Regions from separate parts of the Pseudarthrobacter equi genome, predicted to be linked through region 1. Evidence: riboswitches for the same ligand, from Rfam matches in the RefSeq annotation. Region 1 holds a riboswitch; the other holds the start of a gene.

Region 1 (4,208 bases):
TGCACGGCATCGCAGACCTCACGGACATCCCCGTCATAGACGCCATGGGTGGACGGGTAGGTGATCATGATGCAGGACAGGACGTCCTTGTGGGTCTCGATCTTGGCCGTCAGGTCATCGTGGTTGATGGTGCCGTCGGCTGCCGTGGCCACAACAACCACCTTCATGCCGGCCAGGACCGCGGACGCGGCATTGGTGCCGTGCGCCGAGGCGGGGATCAGGCAGACGTTGCGCTGCTGATCGCCGCGGGAGTGGTGGTAGCCGCGGATCGCCAGCAGGCCGGCGAGTTCGCCTTGGGAACCGGCGTTGGGCTGGATGGACACCTGGTCGTACCCGGTGATCTCGGTCAGGTCAGCTTCCAGCCCGGTGATCAGCTCACGCCAGCCTTCGGTCTGGGAGTCCGGGGCGAACGGGTGGATGGAGGCGAACTCCGGCCAGGAGATCGCTTCCATCTCGGCGGTGGCGTTCAGCTTCATGGTGCACGAACCCAGCGGGATCATGGTCCTGTCCAGCGCCAGGTCACGGTCGGACAGGCGGCGGATGTAACGCAGCAACTGCGTTTCGGACCGGTGGGTGTTGAACACCGGGTGCTCCAGGTAACCGGAGGAACGTTCGACGGCGGCCTCCAGCCCGAAGCCTTCAGCGGCCCCTACGGAGGCACCAAAGATGTCCGCGACATTGGCGACGACGGCCGCCGTGGTGGTTTCATCCAGGGAGATGCCCACGGTATCTGCGTCGATGGAGCGCAGGTTAATGCCGCGCGCTTCAGCATCGGCAATAATGCCGGCAGCGCGGCCGGGCACTCGAACGGTGACGGTGTCGAAGAAGCTCTTATGGAGGACATCCACACCGGCGGCCGCGAGGGAGGCCGCCAGGGTGCGGGCGTGGCCGTGCGTTGTTTCCGCGATCGCTTTCAGGCCGTCCGGGCCGTGGTACACGGCGTACATGGAGGACACGATGGCCAGCAGCGCCTGCGCGGTGCAGATGTTGGACGTGGCCTTCTCGCGGCGGATGTGCTGCTCGCGGGTCTGCAGGGCCAGGCGGTAGGCGGGAACGCCGGCGTCGTCCTTCGAGACGCCCACCAGGCGGCCGGGCAACGAACGCTCCAGTCCCTTGCGGACGGCCATGTAGGCAGCGTGCGGGCCACCGAAGAACAGCGGCACGCCGAAACGCTGTGTGGAGCCGACAGCGATGTCCGCGCCCTGCTCGCCCGGAGGAGTGATCAGCGTCAGCGCCAGGAGATCGGCGGCCACAGTGACCAGCGCTCCGCGCTCCTTGGCGGCGGCGATGGCTTCAGCCTGGTTGAAGACGCGGCCGGAGGCGCCGGGCTGCTGGAGCACGATGCCGTTGATGTCACCCTCTGGCAGACCCTGGGAGAGGTCAGCTACCTCCACCTCGAAGCCGAGCGCCTCGGCCCGGCCCTTGACGATGGCGATGGTCTGCGGCAGCACGTCGATGTCCAGGACGGTCTTGCCGTCTGCGGCAGGCTTGGCCTTGTTGGCGCGGCGCATCAGCAGGACTGCTTCCGCCACAGCCGTCGCTTCGTCCAGCAGGGACGCGTTGGCAATCGGCAGGCCCACCAGGTCCTGCACCATGGTCTGGAAGTTCAGCAGCGCCTCCAGCCGGCCCTGCGAGATCTCTGGCTGGTACGGCGTGTAGGCGGTGTACCAGGCCGGCGCCTCAAGGATGTTGCGCCGGATCACGGCCGGGGTGATGGTGTCGTAGTAGCCTTGGCCGATCAGCTGGACGGCGGTCCTGTTCCTGCCCGCCAGCCGGCGCAGCTCGGTCAGGACCTCAACCTCGCTGAGGGCGTCCTGCAGCTTCAGTGCCGTCTCCTGGCGGATGACCTGGGGAACGGCGGTATCGACCAGGGAGTCAACGCTGTCGTAGCCCACAGCCTTGAGCATGGTGTCGACGTGGTCCTGGCGCCGGGCGCCGATATGGCGGTCGACGAAAGTGGTGGAGGCTGAACTAACCGTCACGGGGGAACTCCAGATACTCAGGCGGCGCAGGGTACGCCACAGCGATTCGGGTCCCTCCCCGCTCTGTATTGGACCTGAGAGTTTCCGCGGCGCCTGCATGGACAGGACCCGCTTGCACCGTCGGTGAGCACAACGGTCCGGCACCCGATCACGGGTGCCTGGACGGCCTGCTGCTTTCCAGAGGTGCCTCGCCGCGGCGGTACAGGGGCCTGCGAGATTCCTGGGGAGGATTTGCTCCTACGGCGCCTGCCGACGTTGTGGCAGGACTCTCCCGCCGCAGATCAAAGGCTATTCAGTTGGATGTGTACGCGGGGCCGTCAGGTGACAGCTCCCACAACGCTTAATTCTCCTACGCCACGGCCCCCGGGGCAAATGTCCTGCTACCGCCGGAGCCTCTCCAGTGCTGCCAGCAATTCGTCCACGTCCGCAGCTGCGCCGCCTTCGGGGACCGGGCCGACGGAGAGCATGGCGTTGAAGTAGAGGCCGTCCCCCATATACAGCACGGCCTTGGACAGGGCCGGCCCCACATCGGCGGCGATTTCGTCGAGCCACCGCCGCTGGATCGCAGCGAAACGGCGGCGGGTTTCTTCATGCGCCACCTCCGCCAGCCGGGTGGCGGCGACGATGGCCCGGTCCAAGGGGGTGTCTCCCCACACCGAGGACCTGATGAAGTAGGCGGCCGCACCTTCCGGGGCGGCGGCCATGGCATCGGCGTCTTCTCCGGCGAGCGCGTCCAGCTGGTCCAGGAGCGCCTGAATCAGGGCTTCCTTGTTGGGAAAGTGGTAGAGGAGACCGCCCTTGGAAACGCCGGCCTTTCGGGCTACGGCGTCCAGGGTGGCGGCGCGCTCCCCCACCTCAATCAACAGGGTGGCGAAGGCGTCAAGGACAGCTTCGCGGGCGACTGGCTTTCGGGGCATGCCATCCATCATGCCCTCCCGGGGTGCCGGAGGCTCAACTCAACCACCGCTCCAAACTGTACCGTCTGGACGGTATAGTTAATCTATGACCACGTCGACGCACCGCGCTGAACCCCAGCTTCAGGGACCTGCTGCCCCACGGGCACCGTGGCGCGACTGGCTGGCCCTTGCGCTGCTGATGTTCCCCGTACTGCTGGTGGCCGTGGACAACACGGCACTGACCTTCGCCCTGCCCGCGATAGCCCAGTCCCTGAACCCTTCCGGGGTACAGCTGCTCTGGATCGTGGACGCCTACCCGCTGGTCCTGGCGGGGCTGCTGGTGTGCATGGGCAGCTTCGGTGACAGGATCGGCCGGCGGCGGCTGCTCCTCACCGGCAGCCTGGGCTTTGCGGCGCTCTCGGCCGCCACAGCGTTCGCGCCAACGGCGGAATGGCTCATCGCAGGGCGCGCCGCCCTGGGCTTCTTTGGCGCCATGCTGATGCCCTCAACCCTCTCGCTCATCCGCAACATCTTCGCGGAGCCCAACCGTCGCCGGCTGGCGGTGGCCATCTGGGCCGCCGGGTTCTCCGGCGGGGCCGCCCTGGGTCCGATCTTCGGCGGCTGGCTGGTGGAGCACTACTGGTGGGGCGCAGTCTTCCTGGTCGCAGTGCCGCTCATGGTGCCGCTGATCGCCCTGGGTCCGGCGCTGATCCCGGAATCGAAGAATCCGGAACCGGGGAAGGTGGACATTCCCAGCATTGCGCTGTCCCTGCTGGTGATGGTGCCGCTGGTATACGGCATCAAGGAAGTTGCCACGGAAGGCTTGTCCGGCAACGGCCTTGGCGCCATGGCTTTCGGCCTGGCCATGGCAGTGGTGTTCGTCCGGCGGCAGCTCCGGCTGCCGCACCCCCTGCTGGACATGTCGCTTTTCCGCAACCGGGTGTTCAGCATGGCCATCACCGCCAACGTCCTGGCCCTGTTCTCCTTCAACGGCTTCATCCTCTTCCTGGCCCAGCACCTGCAGCTGCTCGAAGGCATGACGCCGTCTGCCGCGGGCGTTGCCATGATCCCGGCCCTTATTGCCACGGTGGTGGCAGGACTGGTGGTGGTGCCGCTGGTCCGGAAGGTGCGCCCCGGCTTCGTGGTGGGAACGGGCCTTGCGTTCAGCGCCGCGGGATACAGCCTGGTGACGTTCGGGAACCACGACGGCGGGCCCACACTGCTGCTGGCAGCGTTGCTGATCCTGGCGCTGGGCGTGGGGACGGCTGAAACCATCTCCAACGACCTCATCCTCGGTGCGGCGCCGGCGCACAAGTCAGGTGCCGCGGCC
Region 2 (4,208 bases), 400 kb from region 1:
TCGTGGTCTCATCGATGGATACGCCCACGGTGTCCGCGTCGACGAAGCGGAGGTTGATGCCGCGCGCTTCGGCGGCGCTGATGACCTTGGCGGCCTTGCCCGGCACGCGCACGGTGAGGGTGTCGAAGAAGGAGTCGGTGACCAGTTCGCGGCCCATTGCGGTGAGGGCCGTGGCCAGGATCCTGGCGTTGTGGTGGGCGGTTTCCGCGATGGCCTTCAACCCGTCCGGGCCGTGGTACACGGCGTAGAAGGAGGACACGATGGCCAGCAGCGCCTGTGCGGTGCAGATGTTGGACGTGGCCTTCTCGCGGCGGATGTGCTGCTCGCGGGTCTGCAGGGCCAGGCGGTAGGCCGGAGCGCCGGCGTTGTCCTTGGAGACACCGACGATCCTGCCGGGGAGGGTGCGTTCCATGCCCTTCTGCACGGCCATGTAGGCGGCGTGCGGACCGCCGAAGAACAGCGGCACACCGAAGCGCTGGGTGGAGCCGACGGCGATGTCCGCGCCCTGCTCGCCCGGAGGAGTGATCAGCGTCAACGCCAGCAGGTCAGCGGCAACAGTGACCAGCGCACCGCGCTCCTTGGCCTCTGCGATAACGGCGCTCTGGTCCCATACCCGGCCGGACACGCCCGGCTGCTGGAGGACGATGCCGTTGATGGCACCCTCGGGCAGGCCCGCGGAGAGGTCAGCAACCTCCACCTCGAAGCCGAGCGCTTCGGCACGGCCCAGCACGATGGCGATGGTCTGCGGGAGGCAGTCGGCGTCAAGGACGGTTTTGCCGCCCTTGGCGTCCTTATTTTTGTTCGCGCGGCGCATCAGCAGCACAGCCTCGGCCACAGCGGTGGCTTCATCGAGGAGCGACGCGTTGGCCACGGGGAGGGCGGTGAGGTCCTGGACCATGGTCTGGAAGTTCAGCAGCGCCTCCAGCCGGCCCTGGGAGATCTCGGGCTGGTAGGGCGTGTAGGCGGTGTACCAGGCCGGCGCCTCAAGGATGTTGCGGCGGATCACGGCCGGGGTGACGGTGTCGTAGTAGCCCTGGCCGATCATCTGCACGGCAGTTTTGTTCTTGCCCGCCAACCGGCGCAGCTCGGTGAGGACCTCAACCTCGCTCAGGGCGTCCTGCAGCTTCAGTGCCGTTTCCTGGCGGATCGACGCCGGAACAGCCACGTCCACCAGGCCGTCAACGCTGTCGTAGCCCACAGCCTTGAGCATGGTGTCGATGTCGGCCTGCCGGCGCGCGCCGATATGGCGGTCAACGAACGTGGTTGGAAGGGATTGAATCGTCATGAGGAACTCCAGGTCTGGCCGGCCAGGGTGGCACGGCATGGGATGGGTTCCTCCCCGCTCTGTATTGGACCTGAGAGATTCCGCGAAAACCCTGCGTGGCGGGTTCGCTTGCACCGTCGGTGAACCTGGCTTAGGCCGGGTTACTTTCCAGAGTTGCCTCGCCGTGACGGTACGGGGGCCTGAGAGATTCCTGGGGAGGATTTGCTCCTACGGCGCCTGCCCGGTGGTGCCGGGAGGACTCTCCCGTCACAGCTCGAAAGGCTATTCAACTGTGGGTGATTCGCCTCACACCGTACAGGTTAGTTGAAAGGAAAACAAATCCGACAGTCACACAGTGGGCGGCGGCTGCCTTGTTGCGGGGGTGGAAAAATGGGGTTTGACATTCGATCGTGACCCGCACCACACTGGGTCCGGTGATCAGCACCGTGTCCGGCTGGCTCAACTCATCGGAGCAGCCCGGGCCAACGTTGCCCCGGAAGGGTGCGGCCGCTGAGCATACCTAACTAAACATGCCTTCGACCTGCGGCGGGAGAGTCCTGCCGGGTACATTTAGCAGGCGCCGTAGGAGCAAACCCTCCCCAGGAAACTCTCAGGCCCATGTACCGCCGCGGACAGGCAACTCTGGAAAGCAGCCGGACCAGTTCCGGCTCACCGGCGGTGCAAGCGGCTTGGGCCGCGGAAACTCTCAGGTTCACTACAGAGCGGGGAGGAACCCAACTTCTGCGGCACCCAAAAATGCTGCTTTATCGATGGAGTTCCCCATGGCGAATCATCCCCTCACGTCCAACGGCGAGCCACCCCGCAACAACCCTCCTGCGGGCAGCGCCGCCCGCAGCGAGCCTCCCCACCTGGAGCGGCAGCTCAGCAACCGGCACATCCAGCTCATTGCCATCGGCGGTGCCATCGGCACCGGCCTCTTTATGGGCTCCGGCAAGACCATCTCCGCGGCCGGCCCGTCCGTCATCTTCGTCTACATGATCATCGGCTTCATGCTGTTCTTCGTTATGCGGGCCATGGGCGAGCTCCTGCTCTCCAACCTGAACTACAAGTCCTTCAGCGATTTCGCCGCTGACCTGCTGGGGCCGTGGGCCGGTTTCTTCACCGGCTGGACCTACTGGTTCTGCTGGGTGATTACCGGCATTGCGGACGTGATCGCCATCGCCGCCTACTCGGAAGAACTCTGGCCGGGCATTCCGCTGTGGATCCCGGGCATCGCCACGGTGATCATCCTCCTGGTCCTGAACCTCGCCACCGTCAAGGCATTCGGTGAGACCGAGTTCTGGTTCGCCCTGATCAAGATCATCGCCATCGCAGCCCTGATCATTGTTGGCCTGTTCATGATCTTCAGCGGTTTCCAGTCCGACGCCGGCCCTGCCACCTTCACCAACCTGTGGAGCCACGGCGGGATGTTCCCGAACGAATTCATGGGCTTTGTTGCCGGCTTCCAGATCGCCGTGTTCGCCTTCGTGGGTATTGAGCTCGTAGGCACCACCGCCGCCGAAGCCAAGGACCCGGAGAAGAACCTGCCCAAGGCAATCAACTCCATCCCCATCCGCGTTCTGCTTTTCTACGTAGGCGCCCTCATCATCCTGATCTCCGTCACTCCGTGGACCGAGTTCCGGGCCGGCCACAGCCCGTTCATCGCCATGTTCTCCCTGGCCGGTCTCGGCGCCGCGGCCACCATCGTGAACCTGGTGGTGCTCAGTTCCGCCATGTCCTCGGCCAACTCCGGCATCTACTCCACCTCCCGCATGGTGTACGGCCTGGCCCAGGAGGGCGACGCGCCCACCATGTTCAGCCGCCTGTCCAGCCGCAAGGTCCCGCAGAACGCCCTGTTCCTTTCCTGCATCCTGCTGCTCTCCGGCATCGTCCTGATGTACGCCGGCAAGGACATCGCCAAGGCCTTCGACATGGTCACCACCGTGGCCGCCGTCTGCTTCGTGTTCGTCTGGTCCATCATCCTGGCCAGCTACCTGAAGTTCCGTTCACGCCGGCCTCACCTGCACAAGGCGTCCAAGTTCAAGATGCCCGGCGGTGTCCCCATGGTCTGGGTGGTCTTCGCGTTCTTCGCCTTCGTCCTCTGGGCCCTGACCACCCAGCCGGACACCCTGGCTGCACTGCTGGTGACCCCCATCTGGTTCCTCGTCCTGGGCGTGGCCTGGTTCTTCCTCCGCCGCCGCCCCGCCCACCTTGCCCGCTTCGAAGTCTTCCGGGCCGAGCTGCGCGCCGATGAGCAGGCGGCGGCCGGCGGGCTGGACCGTGAAAAGTCCGCCCAGGAGGAAGCCGCCCGGGGCTCCCGCTCCTAGGCTTCATCGCCGATCCGGGCCGTCAAGGTACTGATCAGCGAATAAGCTCCTGATTGCAACGCTGCGGCGGGACTCACTCCGGGTCCCGCCGCAGTGCTGTCTGCAGCCGGAGGTGGAGGGGCGCCGGCGTTAAAGTTCAGCATGCTTAGTGTTTCTGCATCTAGGATGGAGAAGCACGGCAGCCACCCGCTGCAGCTCGACGTGAAACGAAGGTGACCATGGCTAAGCGCAGCAACCCAGCAGTACGGATCGCCCAGGAAACGGCCCACAACGCAGTCTTTGACAAGGACGGCAAGCCCAAGCCCGGCGTCCACAACATGCTCCTCAAAGCCGTGGAAATCCAGCGGCCGCTGGTGCTGGCCTATATCCGCCGGCTGCAGAAGAAGCACCCAAAAGCCACGGCAGCCCAGCTGGCCGGCATCCTTGAGCGCGACTACCTCCGCGCCGTCACCGGCGGCGGCGCAATCGTGGGGGCCACCGCCGTCGTGCCCGGTGTGGGGACCGTCGCGTCGCTGGGACTCTCGGCAGCCGCCACGGTGGGCTTCCTCGAAGCAACCGCCCTGTACGCCACCTCCCTTGCAGAGCTCCACGGCATCCGCCTGACCAACCCGGAGAAG

The links. Region 1 has a riboswitch for glycine ahead of gcvP (aminomethyl-transferring glycine dehydrogenase). Riboswitches for the same ligand answer to the same signal wherever they lie in the genome.
Region 2: linked by a shared signal. The riboswitch ahead of cycA (D-serine/D-alanine/glycine transporter) and the one ahead of gcvP (aminomethyl-transferring glycine dehydrogenase) in region 1 are both predicted to bind glycine.

The regions. Positions count from the first base shown of each region.
Region 1 is NZ_LT629779.1:1,279,896-1,284,103, reverse strand. It holds gene gcvP (aminomethyl-transferring glycine dehydrogenase) at 1-1,982, opposite strand, end outside; glycine riboswitch at 2,170-2,266, opposite strand; gene BLT71_RS05840 (TetR/AcrR family transcriptional regulator) at 2,363-2,899, opposite strand; gene BLT71_RS05835 (MFS transporter) at 2,985-4,208, shown strand, end outside.
Region 2 is NZ_LT629779.1:884,410-888,617, forward strand. It holds gene gcvP (aminomethyl-transferring glycine dehydrogenase) at 1-1,285, opposite strand, end outside; glycine riboswitch at 1,443-1,541, opposite strand; glycine riboswitch at 1,802-1,900, shown strand; glycine riboswitch at 1,901-1,995, shown strand; gene cycA (D-serine/D-alanine/glycine transporter) at 2,047-3,591, shown strand; gene BLT71_RS03970 (hypothetical protein) at 3,810-4,208, shown strand, end outside.